2 regions of the Hafnia alvei genome follow, and region 2 is predicted to be linked to the other one. Evidence: predicted binding sites of a transcription regulator. Region 2 holds the regulator's gene; the other holds the start of a gene.
What was found. The regulator PhoB, encoded in region 2, activates phosphate uptake and scavenging genes when phosphate is short. The targets are predictions, from matches to a motif close to CTGTCATAAAACTGNCNNAT.
Positions count from the first base shown of each region.

Region 1: the regulator PhoB is predicted to act here: its motif matches at 1,767-1,786, upstream of pstS (phosphate ABC transporter substrate-binding protein PstS).

Region 1 is NZ_OZ061315.1:4,852,900-4,856,323, reverse strand. Features, by position in the region: gene pstC (phosphate ABC transporter permease PstC) at 1-522, opposite strand, end outside; gene pstS (phosphate ABC transporter substrate-binding protein PstS) at 586-1,623, opposite strand; gene glmS (glutamine--fructose-6-phosphate transaminase (isomerizing)) at 1,848-3,424, opposite strand, start outside.
Region 2 is NZ_OZ061315.1:3,397,721-3,401,144, forward strand. Features, by position in the region: gene phoR (phosphate regulon sensor histidine kinase PhoR) at 1-1,223, opposite strand, end outside; gene phoB (phosphate response regulator transcription factor PhoB) at 1,456-2,145, opposite strand; gene sbcD (exonuclease subunit SbcD) at 2,375-3,424, shown strand, end outside.

The DNA of each region.
Region 1 (3,424 bases), 1.5 Mb from region 2:
AGGGCCAGCAAATAGGTCACCCACAATCGGAATACCGGAAAGCACATCGCCCACCGGCGTTTGGAAATATTCGGCAAACAGCGGAGCAAAAACAAACAGCCCCCACATGCCATAAACAATGCTCGGAATAGCGGCCAACAGTTCAATCGCAACACCCAGCGGGCGGCGCAGCCAAGTTGGTGCGAGTTCAGTGAGGAACAACGCGATCCCAAAACTCACCGGTACGGCAATCACTAAGGCAATGATTGAGGTGACGATCGTGCCGTAAATGGGTACTAAGGCACCGAACTGCTCCGCTGGTGCGTCCCACTCTTTGGACCACAGGAAGGCGAAGCCAAACTTCTGGATGCTCGGCAGCGACGCGATAAACAGCGAAACAATAATGCCGCCCAGCAACAATAGAGTAATCAGCGCTGCTAGTTTGACTAGAGCACCAAAGATAACGTCACCGTTTTTACTCGGTGGTTTTATTTTTGATTCTTTCTTGGGCAACGAAGGCTTAGGTAACGGATGTTCAGCCATGTGATTCTCTTCTTAAACTAGTGTTCCGCTTCCAAAGCATCAGCTCTGGAAGCGGATGAAACATTAGTACAGCGCTTTACCTGAACTATCTTTTACGTTGGTCTTCCATGCTGCACGGATCTGCTCAACGACAGCGTTAGGCAGTGGTGCATAGTCCAAAGCGCTGGCTTCTTTGCCGCCATTTTTATAGGCCCAGTCAAAGAATTTCAGTACCGCAGCACCCTGCTCTGGTTTCTGCTGATCTTTATGCACCAGAATGAAGGTGGTGGAGCTGATAGGCCATGCATTAGCGCCTTTCTGGTTGGTCAGGTCTTGGGCGAAGGATTTGCTCCAGTCAGCGCCTTTAGCAGCGTTGCTAAAGCTCTCTTCCGTTGGCAGAACAGCGTCGCCATCAGCAGAGATCAGCTTGGTATAAGCCAGCTTGCTTTGCTTAACGTAAGCATACTCAACATAGCCAATGGAACCTGGCAGACGCTGGATAAACGCGGCTACGCCGTCGTTACCCTTGCCGCCCAAACCGGTTGGCCAATTAACGGTAGATCCTGCGCCAACTTTAGATTTCCAATCTGGGTTCACTTTCGCCAGATAGTTGGTGAAGACATAAGAAGTACCAGAGCCATCAGCGCGGCGAACCACGGCAATGTTGGTATCGGGCAGTTTTAAGCCTGGATTTAATTTAGTGATCGCTGGGTCATTCCATTTTTTGATGTTACCCAGATAGATATCACCCAGAGTTTTGCCATCCAGCGTCAGTTCGCCAGATTTCAAACCCGGAATATTGACCGCCAGCACCACACCACCGATAACGGTTGGGAACTGGAACAGACCGTCTGCGGCCAGTTTTTCATCGGTAAGAGGCGCATCAGAAGCACCGAAATCAACGGTGTTAGCAATAATTTGCTTAACGCCGCCGGAAGAACCAATACCTTGATAGTTAACTTTGTTACCGGTTTCTTTCTGATAGGTATCTGCCCACTTAGCATAAACAGGCGCGGGGAAAGTCGCACCGGCACCGGTCAAGCTGGTCGCGGCAAATGCAGACATTGTAGTCAGAGAGCAAGTTGCAGCAACAATGGCAGCAACAGTCTTAGAGGTAACCATTTTTTTAGTGACAACCAAGGAACGCATCGGCTTCATATTCCCTCCACGGGGAGTGTTATTCATCAGCATCAGTGTGAACAATCAAGTTTAAGTATGGTGCAGGAGGGAAAATAAGGCAGTTTGATGACAGTAAAATGTATGGAATATGACAGTTTTATTACAGATGAAATGTTTGTTGGCGGGGAAAAATGAAAAAGCCCCGCGAACGGGGCTTAGAGACAGGTTTACTCAACGGTTACCGATTTAGCCAGATTTCGCGGCTGATCGACATCAGTACCTTTGATCAGCGCCACGTGATACGAAAGCAGCTGAAGCGGAACGGTATAGAAGATTGGCGCAATCACCTCTTCTACGTGCGGCAGAGAAATAATGCGCATACCTTCGCTATCGGTGAAGCCTGCGTCTTTATCAGCGAAGACATACAGTAAACCGCCGCGCGCGCGAACTTCTTCAATATTGGATTTTAATTTTTCCAACAGTTCGTTGTTTGGCGCAATCACAACCACCGGCATATCGGCATCAATCAGCGCCAGTGGTCCGTGTTTGAGTTCACCTGCCGCATAGGCTTCTGCGTGGATATAGGAGATCTCTTTAAGCTTCAGAGCACCTTCCATTGCAATTGGGTACTGATCGCCACGGCCAAGGAACAACGCATGCTGTTTATCCATGAAATCTTCGGCTAATTCTTCAATGCCTTGATCCATTGATAACATCTGCTCAATACGCGCAGGCAGAGCTTGCAGGGCGTGAACGATATCGTGTTCAACCTGTTCAGGCATCGCATGCAGGCGACCAATACGCGCCACCAGCATCAGCAAAACGGTTAACTGAGTGGTAAACGCTTTGGTTGATGCTACGCCGATTTCCGTTCCTGCTTTGGTCATCAGAGCCAAATCAGATTCACGCACCAGCGACGAGCTCGCTACGTTACAGATAGCCAACGAGCCTAAATAGCCAATCTCTTTAGACAGACGTAAAGCCGCTAACGTATCCGCAGTTTCACCCGACTGAGATAACGTAATAATCAGGCTGTTTTTACGTACCGCAGACTTGCGATAGCGGAATTCAGAAGCAATCTCCACGTCGCAAGGCACACCGGCCAGAGATTCAAACCAATAGCGCGCCACCATACCCGAGTGGTATGACGTGCCACAGGCGATAATCTGGATGTGCTCCACCTTCGCCAGCAGCGCATCAGCTTTCTCGCCGAGTTCGCTCAGATCAACTTTACCGTGGCTAAAACGCCCCTCGAGGGTATTTTTGATGGCTAACGGCTGCTCGTAGATCTCTTTTTGCATGTAGTGGCGGTATGCACCTTTGTCACCCGCGTCATATTGCACGTTGGATTCAATTTCTGCGCGTTCAACAGCATTGCCTTCTTTATCAAAGATCTTCACCGTACGGCGCGTCACTTCGGCTATATCGCCCTCTTCCAAAAAGATGAAGCGGCGAGTAACAGGCAGCAGTGCCAGCTGATCGGAGGCAATAAAGTTTTCTCCCATCCCGCAACCAATCACCAGCGGACTACCTGAGCGGGCGGTGACCAGCACATCTGGATGGCGTGCATCCATCACTACGGTGCCGTAAGCGCCACGCAGCTGTGGAATAACGCGTTGAACCACTTCTAATAGAGAACCACCAGCCTGCTGCTGCTCCCAATGGGTGAGATGCGCGATCACTTCGGTGTCGGTTTCAGACGTAAAGTGATAGCCACGCTCAATCAACAACGCACGCAGGGATTCGTAGTTTTCGATAATACCGTTGTGTACCACGGCAATATGTTCAGAAACATGCGGGTGCG
Region 2 (3,424 bases):
ATGATATTGAGCGTAGCTTCATGATGATTCAACGCATGTTTGACTATCGCTAGCCCCAAGCCGCTGCCGCCGGTTTGGCGCGAACGCGCTTTATCGACCCGATAGAAACGCTCCGTTAAACGCCCCAAATGCTCTGCTGCAATGCCGGGGCCATTATCGCTGACTTCGAACTGCGCACCTTGGGTAGTTTGCTGCCAGCAGACTTCAATTTTGGTGCCGTCCGGCGTGTGGTTAACCGCGTTGTATACCAGATTAGAAACCGCGCTACGCAGCTGATCGTCGTTGCCGAACACTTTCAGCTTATCGTTGATGCGGAAGGTGATTTCATGTCGACCGTTGCTCAACGACAGCGCTTCACGCTCGAGCATATGCAGCATCACGGGCACATCGACAATTTCATTCAGGGCAATCGGCGGAGCCGCTTCGATCTTAGAGAGGGTCAATAGCTGTTTCACCAAGCTGTCCATGCGCTTGGTTTGCTCTTGCATGGTCGCAAGCGCTTTTTGCCGCACCGGAGCCGCCATATCCTCATCGTTCATCATCTCGAGGTAGCCCTGCAACACGGTCAGCGGCGTTCGCAGTTCATGGCTTACGTTGGCAAAGAAGTTACGCCGAGTCCCCTCTAACTGCCGCGTTTGAGTCACATCGCGCGCCACCATCAACAGTTGACCTTCGGCATACGGCATCACCCGAAATTCAACGAAACGGCCATTATTGAGGTGCAGCGTGAGCGGTCGGGCAAAATCTTGCGATTGCAGATAATGCGTGAATTCGGGATAACGCAGAAGATTAAGAATGTGCTGACCATTATCCTCCGGCCAACGAAAACCGAGCAGGTGTTGCGCCAAGCCATTACACCAGAAAATATTGCCTTCTTCGGTCGTCATAATCACCGCATCGGGCAAAGACTCTGCGCCGCTGCGAAAACGTTTAATCAGCAGTGCCAGCTCGCGACGACGGCGTCGATTACGCTGCTGCATCTGATATAAACCATAGAACAACGGCTCCCAGCTTCCTCGCCCTGCGGGTGGGGTCATACTACGGTCGACCCATAGCCAGTGCGAGAGGCGCAGCTGGTTATAGAAATGCCAGCCTAAAAGCGCAGACACCGCAGCCAGCAGAAACCACGGCAAATAGCCGATCAGTAGCCCAAGGATCACCGCCGGAATGCAGCAAAACAGCAGCTCCAGCAACAGTCTTTTCCACGATAGGCGTTCAAGCACGATGTTGGCTCTTTGTTCTTAACAACATAGAAATAATAGACATAGTGATACCCAAAATCAGTGAGGCCCGATTAAGGGTCCCAATGCATAATCATACCGTTTACTTAAGCTCGATTTTAGGGGGAGTACACCGATGGGGTCGTAGCGGCGCAAGCCGCCGGAGCGCCCCGCGGTGTGCTAGACCCGTGTATCTCGATCTTTTAAACAAGCGTCACGGCATATGCATAGCGGGTTAGAAACGCGCCGAAAAACGATAGCCCGTCCCACGTACGGTTTGCACCATTTTATCATGCCCGCTCAGCTCTAGCGCTTTGCGCAGCCGGCGGATATGAACATCCACGGTGCGATCTTCTACATAAACGTTAGTGCCCCAGACATGATTTAGCAACTGCTCGCGGCTATAAACGCGCTCGGGGTGAGTCATGAAAAAATGCAGCAACTTAAACTCAGTGGGCCCCATATCCAACGGGGCTTCATTGGCCATCACGCGATGTGATGTCGGATCGAGGCTCAGCCCCTGCACTTCAATCACCTCTTCCACCGCCATCGGTGAAATACGGCGCATCACAGCTTTAATTCTGGCCACCAGTTCCTTGGGCGAAAAGGGCTTGGTGATGTAATCGTCTGCGCCCACTTCCAAACCGCGCACCCGATCTTCTTCTTCACCGCGAGCGGTCAGCATCATCACAGGAATTTCACGCGTTAACGCCTCGCGCTTCATATGCTTGATGAACTGGATCCCAGAACCGCCCGGCAGCATCCAATCCAGCAGCACTAAATCAGGATAAGGCTCAGAAAGTGAGTTCACCGCGCTGTCATAATCTTCGGCTTCAACCGGTTGGTAGCCGTTTTGCTCTAAAACAAAACACACCATTTCACGAATTGGCGCTTCATCTTCTACTACCAATATGCGTCTGGCCATTGTTAATCCTGCTTAAGTTTGGTTGCGGGCGCCATTATGCGTCAGATTTATGACAGATTTATGAAAAAAAACAATATGCCCAGCATCACTGTAATAAATGGTTTTGTAAACCTAGACCGATTATGGCCTTAGCGCCGGACATGGGTTCACCTCCCCTCGAGATTGCGTATAATCAATTTTATTCTCGGTAGTGACCCACGCTACGCACAGCAAGGACAGCAGAACTCTTATGCGTCTTATCCATACTTCAGACTGGCACCTTGGTCAGCATTTTTATACCAAAAGCCGTAGCGCTGAACATCAGGCCTTTCTGCGCTGGCTCATTGAACAAGCATCGGCGCATCAAGTCGATGCCATTATTGTGGCTGGCGACGTATTTGATACCGGTTCACCGCCGAGCTACGCGCGCGAGCTGTATAACCGCTTCGTGGTGGAATTACAGTCAACGGGCTGCCAGTTGGTGGTGTTAGGTGGCAACCATGACTCGGTAGCCACGCTGAATGAATCTCGCGATTTATTAGCCTGCTTGAACACCCAAGTTATCGCCAGCAGCGCAGGCGATTTACAGCATCAGGTATTGCCGCTCAAACAGCGCAATGGCTCCGTCGGCGCTATTTTGTGCGCGGTGCCATATCTGCGCCCTAGAGATATCCAAATCAGCTTAGCGGGGCAATCTGCCGCAGAAAAACAAAACGCCCTCCAGCAGGCTATCGCTGCGCATTATCAGTCGTTGTACGATCTGGCCGTTGCCGAACGCGACGCCTTAGGCGGAAACCTGCCGATTATTGCCACCGGACATCTCACCACTATCGGTGCCAGCACGTCCGACTCGGTGCGTGATATCTACATTGGCTCACTCGATGCGTTCCCTGCCTCCGCGTTTCCTCCTGCCGATTACATTGCGTTGGGCCATATCCATCGCCCCCAGCGCGTGACCAGCAGCGAGCATATTCGCTACAGTGGCTCGCCGATCCCCCTTAGCTTCGATGAACTAGGCAGTGAGAAAAGCATCTGCTTAGTCGATTTCTCAGGGGCTACGCTGGAAAAAGTGACGCTCATGCCAGTCCCCCAGTTTCAGCCAATGCAGCTCATCAAAGGCAGCATTGAGCAAATCGAGCAACAGCTCGCCGCATTTAAACCCACCACGGCGGATCACGGCGAGAGCGAAAAACCGGTCTGGCTGGATATTGAAATCAACAGCAGCGCCTATTTGAACGATCTCCAACGCAGGATCCAGCAGCAGGCAGAAAACCTTCCCGTTGAGGTGATTTTGCTACGC